DNA from 3 places in the Pseudomonas sp. JZ114 genome. Region 2 is predicted to be linked to each of the others. Evidence: predicted binding sites of a transcription regulator. Region 2 holds the regulator's gene; each other region holds the start of a gene.
The links. The regulator LexA, encoded in region 2, represses DNA repair genes until DNA is damaged. The targets are predictions, from matches to a motif close to CTGTNTNNNNANACAG.

Region 1 (3,278 bases), 310 kb from region 2:
AGCGTGTTGACGATCAAGCCTTCCACGTTATAGGACTGAAGCGCATTCAGGTGGCGCTCTTCCTGGAGGTCATCTCGATCAGTGTTACATACGATGAGAGAATAGCCATGCCGACGGCAGGCCGTCTCGACGCCATGCATGACGGCAACGGAATAGGGATTGAGCATGTCGGCTACCAGCATACCGATAAGCCGGCTGCGGCCGCGCTTAAGACCTCGCGCCATTTGATTAGGCTGAAAGCCAAGCTTTTCGATTGCCAGCTCGATGCGCAACGCCAGCGCATCTGATAGGAGTTGCCTGTCTCCGCTGATATAGCGAGAAACGCTCGCCTTGGAAACGCCTGCTTCCTGAGCGACCTGATTGATAGTGGCACGCGGCGGCCGCATGCTTTGAAGAGGCATATCCAATGGGCCTGCTCCCTAATATTGTGGAGTTCTTGTCTATGGAACGACAGGCTTTGAAACCGGTTTCAGAAAACCATTTTGTTCTGTGGCTTGGCAAGAGTACGCCTGGCTTGAACCGACGAGCGGCAGCCCTCATATAGAAAGCTCACAACCTTGTACAATAAAGGTTTCGCCTCGCCATCTTCTCAGGGCCACACAATGACTATCGATGAGTTATCAGCTGAGCTGGGCAAACGGTTATCGGCATTGAAGGCACAGGTCGTAACTGCCGAGTCCTGCACCGGCGGCGGTATTGCCGAAGCCATTACCCGCGTAGCGGGCAGCTCTGCCTGGTTCGAAGCGGGATTTGTGACGTATTCCAACGCCCAGAAAACGGCCCAGCTGGATGTGCCGGATCACTTGTTTATGGAGGTAGGCGCTGTCAGTCAGGCGGTTGTCGAGGCCATGGTACGTGGGGCGCAGGCACGCAGCGGGGCCCGGTTCGCTGTTGCGGTCAGTGGTATCGCAGGCCCGGGTGGCGGCTCTCCAGAAAAGCCTGTCGGGACGGTCTGGCTGGCGTGGGGAAACGGCTCTGACATCTATAGCGAGAAACATTTTTTTCCTGGCGACAGAGCTGCTGTCAGGGCTCAGACCGTTGTGGCTGCATTGGAAGGATTATTGCGAATTTCGACATGAGAAAATCGCATCGAAAGGTAGCCAGCGAGCCCTTCTTATGCTTTAATACTGTTCACATATACAGTGCTTTCCACGGCCGTCTGGCCTACCTTCTTGCGAGAGGATTTTAATGGACGACAACAAAAAGCGCGCCCTGGCCGCGGCCCTGGGTCAAATTGAGCGTCAGTTTGGCAAAGGCGCAGTCATGCGCATGGGTGATCATGAGCGTCAGGCAATTCCGGCTATTTCCACCGGTTCGCTCGGTCTCGATATCGCCCTGGGGATCGGCGGTCTGCCCAAGGGCCGTATCGTAGAAATCTACGGTCCGGAATCGTCGGGTAAAACTACGCTGACCCTGTCCGTCATTGCTGAGGCGCAAAAGCAGGGCGCAACCTGTGCCTTCGTTGACGCAGAGCATGCGCTGGATCCGGATTATGCCAGCAAGCTGGGCGTCAATGTTGACGACCTGCTGGTTTCCCAGCCGGATACCGGTGAACAGGCGCTGGAAATCACCGACATGCTGGTGCGCTCCAATGCCGTAGACGTGATCATCGTCGACTCCGTAGCTGCTCTGGTGCCCAAGGCGGAAATCGAAGGCGAGATGGGTGATATGCACGTAGGTCTGCAGGCGCGTCTGATGTCTCAGGCGCTGCGCAAGATCACCGGCAATATCAAGACCGCCAACTGCCTGGTGATTTTCATCAACCAGATCCGTATGAAGATCGGGGTGATGTTTGGCAACCCGGAAACTACAACTGGCGGTAACGCGTTGAAGTTCTACTCCTCGGTCCGTCTGGATATCCGCCGTACCGGTGCGGTGAAGGAAGGGGACGAGGTGGTAGGTAGCGAGACCCGCGTTAAAGTCGTCAAGAACAAGGTGTCTCCACCATTCCGTCAGGCTGAATTCCAGATCCTGTACGGCAAGGGCATCTACCGTAACGGTGAGATCATTGATCTGGGCGTACAGCTGGGTCTGGTTGAAAAGTCAGGTGCCTGGTATAGCTACCAAGGAACCAAGATTGGCCAGGGTAAGGCTAACGCGGCCAAGTTCCTGGAAGAGAACCTTGAAGTACGTAATGCGCTCGACAAGAGCATTCGCGAAAAGCTTCTAAGCCAGGCCCCCGTTAAAGGGGCGGCCACTGAAGAAGCCGAAGCGGGCGCTGACGCTGACTTCTAAGGTTCTGCCTGATAAAAGCCCTCGCTGTGCGAGGGCTTTTTTATTTCAGCCTGATAATTTTACGGGGCGTTTGAATGTCTATTGAACTCGATACCCCAGCGGCTGTTCGCCTAGCAGCTATGGATCTACTGGCCCGCCGAGAGCATGGCCGACAAGAGCTGGTTCGCAAGTTGCGTAAGCGGGGGGCACCGGATGAACTGATCAACGCAGCCCTGGATCGCCTGGCCGAAGAGGGGCTGCTGAGCGAGACACGTTATCTGGGTAGCTATATCGCAAGTCGTGCCCGGGCGGGTTATGGACCTGTTCGTATCCGTGAGGAATTGGCCCAGCGCGGTCTTGCCCGTGCTGATATCGAACAGGCCCTATCGGAGTGTGAGGAAGACTGGTCAGCTCATTTACGTGATGTCTGGCAACGCAAATTCAAAGGCAAGCGCCCCGCTGACGCTAAGGAACGCGCACAGCAGGGACGTTTCTTGAGCTACCGCGGTTTCTCCATCGACAGCGTCAGTCGATTGCTGCGTGGCGCGCCAGATGACTGATAGGGCGGGCCCGGCTAACGCCTCTCGATCAGCGTAGCCAATGTTGTGGATCGTTCAGTGAATCCACCAACTCGCGCAGGCGCCCATAATCGCGGCCATTGAAGTTGAAGGAAAGCTGGCTCAGGTGAGCAAATTCCGGTTCGTCGATGTTGGTTTTGCCCGAGGCTTGCTGAGTGAAGTGCCCGCTCTTGCACAGGTCCGCAAAGTGCGTATCGATATGCGCCAGCGCTTCGGATGTTAGGGCATGGTTCAGACGCATCACGAATTGACCGTTCAGCCAGCGTGTCGAATGAAAGTTGCTGTAGAACCGGCTGATGATCTCTGCTGCCTCTTCCGCAGTATGCACCAGCGTTGCCAGTTTCAGGTCCTTGGGCAGGATATAGCGCTCATCCGCCAGGTTCTTTTTCAGAAAAGTGACCGCATCCTTCCAGAACGTACCCTCAGGTGTATCCAGTAGCACGACGGGTACGAGAGGGCTTTTACCGGTTTGTATCAGCGTAAGGA
Region 2 (3,278 bases):
CATGGCTGGCTCAGTTGCTGGATGGGTTCTCTGCATTGCAAAAACCACCGCAGCCTATCAAGCAGGCTAAGGTTGACCCTGGTCTGCCGCTGATTGAGTCGGTTACGCTTGATGAAGAGAAGAGGCTGCTGAGCCATACTGAACTCGAAGCCTGGAGAAAAAACATCAAGGAGTTGGCGCTGCGCTTTCGTGGTTTATTGACCGAATGGTGAGGCACAGACGCCAAAAATGTGTAGATCTTCTTGATTGAAGAGCTGTCTTGCAACATTTTAGTCTTTATTGCATTACGTTAATCGATAGAGCCTAGGGAAGGGCAGGTGCGACTGCTACAATGCCAGCGCCTGCTGGAGATGCACATATGTCTACGTCTTATCTTGAAATTGTCGAACTGGCTGATGGCCGTATCGTTCTGCGCCGTGCCGATGGTGAAGAGGCACTGGTGACATTGGAATTTTCTTCCGATGCGAAGGACTTTCTGCATGGCCAGCAAGTTGAAGTGGCTAAAGCCATGTTCAATTTGGGTGTGCAGATGGCGGGGCGTCTAGCCGAAGGAGATATGATAGAACGCGAAGATACTCCCCGCGTTCTTCATTGATCAGCCCAAGCGAATGTTAAGGCTTTGGGCGTTGCCTGTCTGAGCGGCCAAAGCCAGCTTTTTCTTCTCGGAAGTCTTCATGCCGTGGAGCCAGCTCACCACGGTATGGCTTCTTCCTGAGCGTAAGGCTTCACAAGCAAGCTCTAGTGTCTGCATGCTCTGACGCGGTTGCAGCAGCAGGATTCTATTCAGATTCAAATCCCTTGAGCGCAGCCACTTTGTCGTTAGCAGCGTCGGAGGTGCTATCAGTGTCAGCCACCGGGGATCCTGTTCGTCACTCAACTCCCGCAGCATGGGTGCTAGCAAATGCAGGCAATGGTCTTGAGCGCCGTTTAGAGTCACTTCACTAAAGCAATCAGGCAGAGTCGCCGCCTGAATAGGTCCAGCCAAAAAAGGATTGAGCGACGGTTGAACCAGTGCGTCGTGAAACAACGGCAACTGTCCATGATCCGGCGGCAATAAAGATTGCACTGAACACCTCCTTATAGATACGTTGACTCGTTAACGCCTGATGACACCTACGCTCAGGCCTTCGATTACTAGATCCTGCTTATTGAGGTCCACCTCAATAGGCTGGAAATCAGGGTTTTCAGCAATCAGCCAAACCTTGTTGCCCTCACGTTTGAACCGCTTGACCGTAACTTCTTCTCCGACACGAGCAACCACGACTTGCCCGTTGCGCGCCTCACGAGTGACGTGAACCGCCAGAAGGTCACCATCAAGAATACCAATGTTCTTCATGCTCATGCCTTCTACCTTGAGAAGGTAATCCGCACGTGGTTGGAAGAAGTCAGGGTTAATATTGCAATTTTCTTCCACGTGCTGCTGGGCCAGGATTGGCGCGCCTGCAGCGACACGACCGATGACAGGGAGCTCACTGTCAGAAGGTTTCTGTGTTTCCAGCCCAGGAATGCGGATTCCGCGAGAGGCACCAGGCGTCATTTCAATAGCGCCTTTACGTGCAAGCGCCTTGAGGTGCTCCTCTGCCGCATTCGGGGATTTGAAGCCAAGCTCCTGAGCGATTTCCGCACGGGTGGGCGGGAATCCGTTTTCTTCAAGGCAGCGCTTGATGAAGCTCAGGATTTCAGACTGTCTCGGAGTTAGTTTTAGCATGATAGGTGTCTGGCTTTATATACAGTTCCTGGGATTATATACAGTATTGGTTTGAGGGCAACCGACTTTTTATCAGCCAAATGCCATTACGGCACTTAGCTATCCCAGGCATTGACTCAGGAATGTTTTAAACATATGTTTAAAACATTTTATGATCAGGTAGTTAAGCGATGGCTCAATCTGAAACGGTCGAGCGGATATTGGATGCCGCTGAACAACTTTTTGCTGAGCGTGGCTTTGCTGAAACATCGCTCCGCCTGATAACCAGCAAGGCGAATGTAAACCTTGCAGCAGTGAATTATCACTTCGGCTCGAAGAAATCCCTTATCCAGGCGGTATTCTCTCGTTTTCTGGACCCTTATTGCGCGTGTTTGGAAAATGAGTTGGACCGACGGTACGGCAAGTCCGGGACCAAGGCAGACCTTAAGGAGCTTCTTTATCTGCTGGTAGATCAGGCGTTAGCCATCAAACCGCGTCACGGTAATGATCTTTCCATTTTCATGCGGCTTTTAGGGCTGGCATTCAGTGAGAGCCAGGGGCATCTGAAGAAATACCTCGAAGAGGCATACGGACGCGTTTTTCGTCGCTACATGGAGCTGGTTGCCATGGCTGCGCCTGCCATTCCTCCGCTGGAGCTGTTCTGGCGCGCTCACTTCATGATAGGGGTGGCTGCATTCAGCATGTCAGGTATCAAGGCTTTGAAGGCCATGGCTGATAATGATTTTGGTGTACATACGTCAACGGAGCAGGTATTGCGTTTGATGGTGCCTTTCATGGCCAGTGGCATGCTGGCGGAGAGTGCAATGACGGATCAGGCTCTGGCATCTGCGCAATTCAAGCCCCGCAAGCCTGTCAGTCAGGATGCTCAGCGCTTCTGAGTGAGGATATGCCAGCGCTTTCAGCAAAGGCATTACTGACACATTGATTGAAACGAGTTGAAAGGGCACCATGCCTCACTTGTTTTCTGTGCCTCAGGAATGCCTATGCAAGGCTCATTAATGGTGGACATTGGCGGCACATGGCTGACCGCTGAAGACCGACATTTCCTGCGCCAGCCCGAAGTGGGTGGGCTCATTCTTTTTGCTCGCAATATCGAGCATCCTCGCCAGGTGCGTGAGCTATGTGAAGCCATACGCGCCGAGCGGCCGGAGTTGCTATTGGCTGTCGACCAAGAGGGCGGCCGCGTCCAGCGACTTCGACAGGGCTTTGTACGTCTGCCTGCCATGCGGCGATTTGCCAATCATCCAGAGGCCGACCGCCTTGCCGAGGCATGCGGGTGGATAATGGCAACCGAAGTGCTGGCCGTCGGGCTCGACTTCAGCTTTGCTCCGGTTCTGGATCTTGATCATGGCCGTAGCGCAGTAATCGGTCAGCGAGCCTTTGAAGGAGCGCCGGGCAGGGCAACCGATCTGGCGGGTGCTTTCATTCGCGGCATGCATGCTGCCGGCATGGCTGCAACTGGCAAGCATTTCCCGGGACATGGGTGGGCAGAAGCCGACTCGCATGTGGCCATTCCCCGTGATGAGCGCAGCCTGGAAGACATCAAGGCCGTCGACCTTGTACCTTTCAA
Region 3 (3,278 bases), 1.0 Mb from region 2:
CGTCAGGATTGACATCTTTACGTGCTTCTTTGCCAAAGAACTCAGCTACACGCTTCTGAACCAGAGGCATACGCGTCTGACCACCAACCAGGATCACCTCATCGATGCTGGACACATCGATACCGGCATCCTTCAGTGCCGTACGGCAGGGCTCGATGGTGCGCTCGACCAAGTCCTCAACCAGCGACTCCAACTTGGCACGGGAGATCTTCACGTTCAGGTGCTTGGGACCTGTTGCGTCTGCGGTAATGTACGGCAGGTTCACATCAGTCTGTTGAGCAGAAGAAAGCTCGATCTTGGCTTTCTCAGCAGCTTCTTTCAGACGCTGCATAGCTAGCGGATCGCCCTTGAGGTTGATGCCGCTTTCTTTTTTGAATTCGTCTACCAGATAGTCGATCAGACGAATATCGAAGTCTTCACCACCCAGGAAGGTATCACCATTGGTCGCCAGTACTTCGAACTGGTGTTCCCCATCCACTTCCGCGATTTCAATCACGGACACGTCGAAGGTACCGCCACCCAGATCGTACACGATAACGGTGTGGTCGCCCTTGGCCTTGTCCAGGCCATACGCCAGCGCAGCAGCCGTCGGCTCGTTGATGATTCGCTTAACATCCAAGCCTGCGATACGACCGGCATCCTTGGTAGCCTGACGCTGGCTATCATTGAAGTAGGCCGGAACGGTAATTACCGCTTCGCTTACTGTCTCGCCCAGGTAATCCTCGGCGGTTTTCTTCATCTTCTTCAGCACTTCGGCAGAAATCTGCGGAGGAGCCATCTTCTGGCCCTTCACTTCTACCCACGCATCACCATTGTCTGCCTTGACGATGCTGTAGGGCACCATCTGGATATCTTTCTGTACCACATTCTCTTCGAAGCGGCGGCCGATCAGACGCTTGACGGCGTACAGCGTGTTTTGCGGGTTAGTCACCGCCTGACGCTTAGCAGGCTGACCTACCAGTGTTTCGCCATCGTTGGTGTAGGCAATAATGGACGGCGTGGTGCGAGCGCCTTCAGCGTTCTCAAGCACCTTTACATTGCCGTTTTCGAGGATGGCCACGCAGGAGTTGGTCGTCCCCAGGTCGATACCAATGATCTTACCCATGTTCACTCTCCAGAAATCTTGATTCCGTGCGATCCGTCTGCGGATCTTTTTTGCTCGGTTGTTTCACCAAATGGGGATCGAGCAGATTATTTCAAGCCTTTTCGTTAATTGTCGGCTGCTGACTCGAAGGCGCCTTGCTGACAACCACCATGGCCGGACGCAACAGGCGTCCATTGATGGAATAGCCCTTCTGGAAAACTTTCAGCACACTGCCCGGCTCGACATTGGCACTTTCCTCCATTGCCATAGCCTGGTGATGCTCTGGATTAAAGGGCGCACCATGCGGATCAATAACCTCTACCTGGTAACGCTTGAGCGTGTCCTGGAAAACCTTGAGCGTCAGCTCCATGCCTTCACGCATAGGGCGCAGCGCCTCGTTGTTGGCATCCGACATCTCAAGACCACGCTCAAGGCTATCGATCACAGCCAATAGGTCGCCCGCGAACTTTTCCAAGGCAAACTTGTGCGCTTTCTCGACATCCTGCTCAGCGCGGCGACGGACGTTCTGCAACTCAGCTGCGCTACGCAGCATCTGATCTTGTGCAGCCGCTAGCTGCTCTTCCAATGACGCTACGCGAGCAGCCAGGTCATCTCCCTGAGAAGCCTGGGCGTCTTGATTGGTTTCAGGCTTTTGAATATCTGGATTTTGTTCGTCAGCCATGTCGTCCTCCTGTCGAATCAGTTGGCAGGCGAGGCACCATATAAAGCGCTGCAAAGCCTGCGGTTCTGCCCGCTATATGGGGCCGGCATTTAAAGCTTCAAGGGTTGAGCTTATTGCCAGAACGAAAAGAAAAACTGTATAAATGAACACCACTGAATAAATAACCAGATCAACAGATTTCGGAGCCCACCCACATGCTGGTGCATCTGTCCGTCCGTAATTACGCGATTGTTGAACATCTCGATCTTGAACTTGAGCGTGGCATGACAGTGATTACCGGCGAAACGGGCGCCGGCAAATCGATCATGCTCGATGCGCTCGGCCTTACCATGGGCGACAGGGCAGATAGCGGCGTAGTACGCCCTGGCGCTGACAAGGCGGACATCCTGGCCACCTTTGATCTGAAACGCATCCCCGAGGCGCAAAGCTGGCTGGCCGAGCGAGACCTTGATAATGATGGGTTGTGTATTTTGCGTCGTGTTATTACAGCCGAAGGTCGCTCGCGGGCCTACATCAACGGGTCGCCCTGCCCTCAAGGGGACCTTAAAGCATTGGGCAGCCTGCTCATCGACATCCATAGCCAGCATGAACATCAGTCTCTGCTGAAAACGGATACCCATCGCCGCTTGCTGGATGAATTTGCCGAGGCAAAAGAGCTGGCACGCCAGGTACAGCTGGCTTCACAGCGGTGGCGCCAGACCAAGCAAACCCTTGAGCGACTGTCGAGTAGCAGTGAAGAACAACGAGCTCGCTATCAGTTGCTGAGTTACCAGCTTGAAGAGCTGGCAAATCTCGCTTTGAGCGAAGGGGAAATCGAAGCACTTGAACAGGAGCAGAAGACACTAGCCAGCGCAGAGCAGCTTCTTGTTGCCTGTCGTCAGGTCATCGACCTATGCAGTGAGGGTGAAGGCGGCAACGTCCTGTCGGCCCTGAACACAAGCACTCACCGCCTGGGCGGATTCAGTCATGCGCCCAAACCGCTGGAGGAAGCGACAAACCTAATTGGTTCGGCGCAGATACAGATCGAAGAAGCCGTGTCCGAACTCAACCGCTTTATCGATAACTTCGAGGCCGATCCAGAGCGCCAACAGGTAGTACAGGAGCGCCTGGATGCCATCTACACCATGGCGCGTAAACATCGCGTACAGCCCGAAGAACTTGTTCACTTGCAGACACAGCTTCAGAGTGAGCTCGAGTCGCTTAATGCTGATGATGCAGCGGTTGAGCGCCTCCAGGAAGAGCTGGCAGCGTATGCACGTCATTATCAAGAAAAGGCCAATGAACTGAGCGAACGGCGACAAACCCGTGCGCCCGAGTTGGCGGCAGCCGTAGAGACAGAGATGCAGCGCCTCGGCATGCCTGGTGGTCGTTTCTCTATTACGCTACAGCCTGAACCCTCAGACGACCTGCAACCTTACGGTCAAGAAACGGTGGAGTTTCGCGTAAGCGCAAACCCTGGTCAGCCGTTGAAAACTCTGGCTAAGGTAGCGTCAGGAGGCGAGCTGTCTCGTA

Region 1: the regulator LexA is predicted to act here: its motif matches at 1,128-1,143, upstream of recA (recombinase RecA).
Region 3: the regulator LexA is predicted to act here: its motif matches at 1,901-1,916, upstream of recN (DNA repair protein RecN).

The regions. Positions count from the first base shown of each region.
Region 1 covers NZ_CP069256.1:1,169,396-1,172,673, forward strand. The annotation lists gene JQR90_RS05470 (LacI family DNA-binding transcriptional regulator) at 1-401, opposite strand, end outside; gene JQR90_RS05475 (CinA family protein) at 603-1,079, shown strand; gene recA (recombinase RecA) at 1,189-2,235, shown strand; gene recX (recombination regulator RecX) at 2,310-2,774, shown strand; gene JQR90_RS05490 (TIGR00730 family Rossman fold protein) at 2,803-3,278, opposite strand, start outside.
Region 2 covers NZ_CP069256.1:1,476,006-1,479,283, forward strand. The annotation lists gene JQR90_RS06880 (DUF6586 family protein) at 1-212, shown strand, start outside; gene JQR90_RS06885 (hypothetical protein) at 359-595, shown strand; gene sulA (SOS-induced cell division inhibitor SulA) at 596-1,066, opposite strand; gene lexA (transcriptional repressor LexA) at 1,097-1,708, opposite strand; gene JQR90_RS06900 (TetR/AcrR family transcriptional regulator) at 1,879-2,586, shown strand; gene nagZ (beta-N-acetylhexosaminidase) at 2,692-3,278, shown strand, end outside.
Region 3 covers NZ_CP069256.1:473,487-476,764, reverse strand. The annotation lists gene dnaK (molecular chaperone DnaK) at 1-1,105, opposite strand, end outside; gene grpE (nucleotide exchange factor GrpE) at 1,197-1,766, opposite strand; gene recN (DNA repair protein RecN) at 1,961-3,278, shown strand, end outside.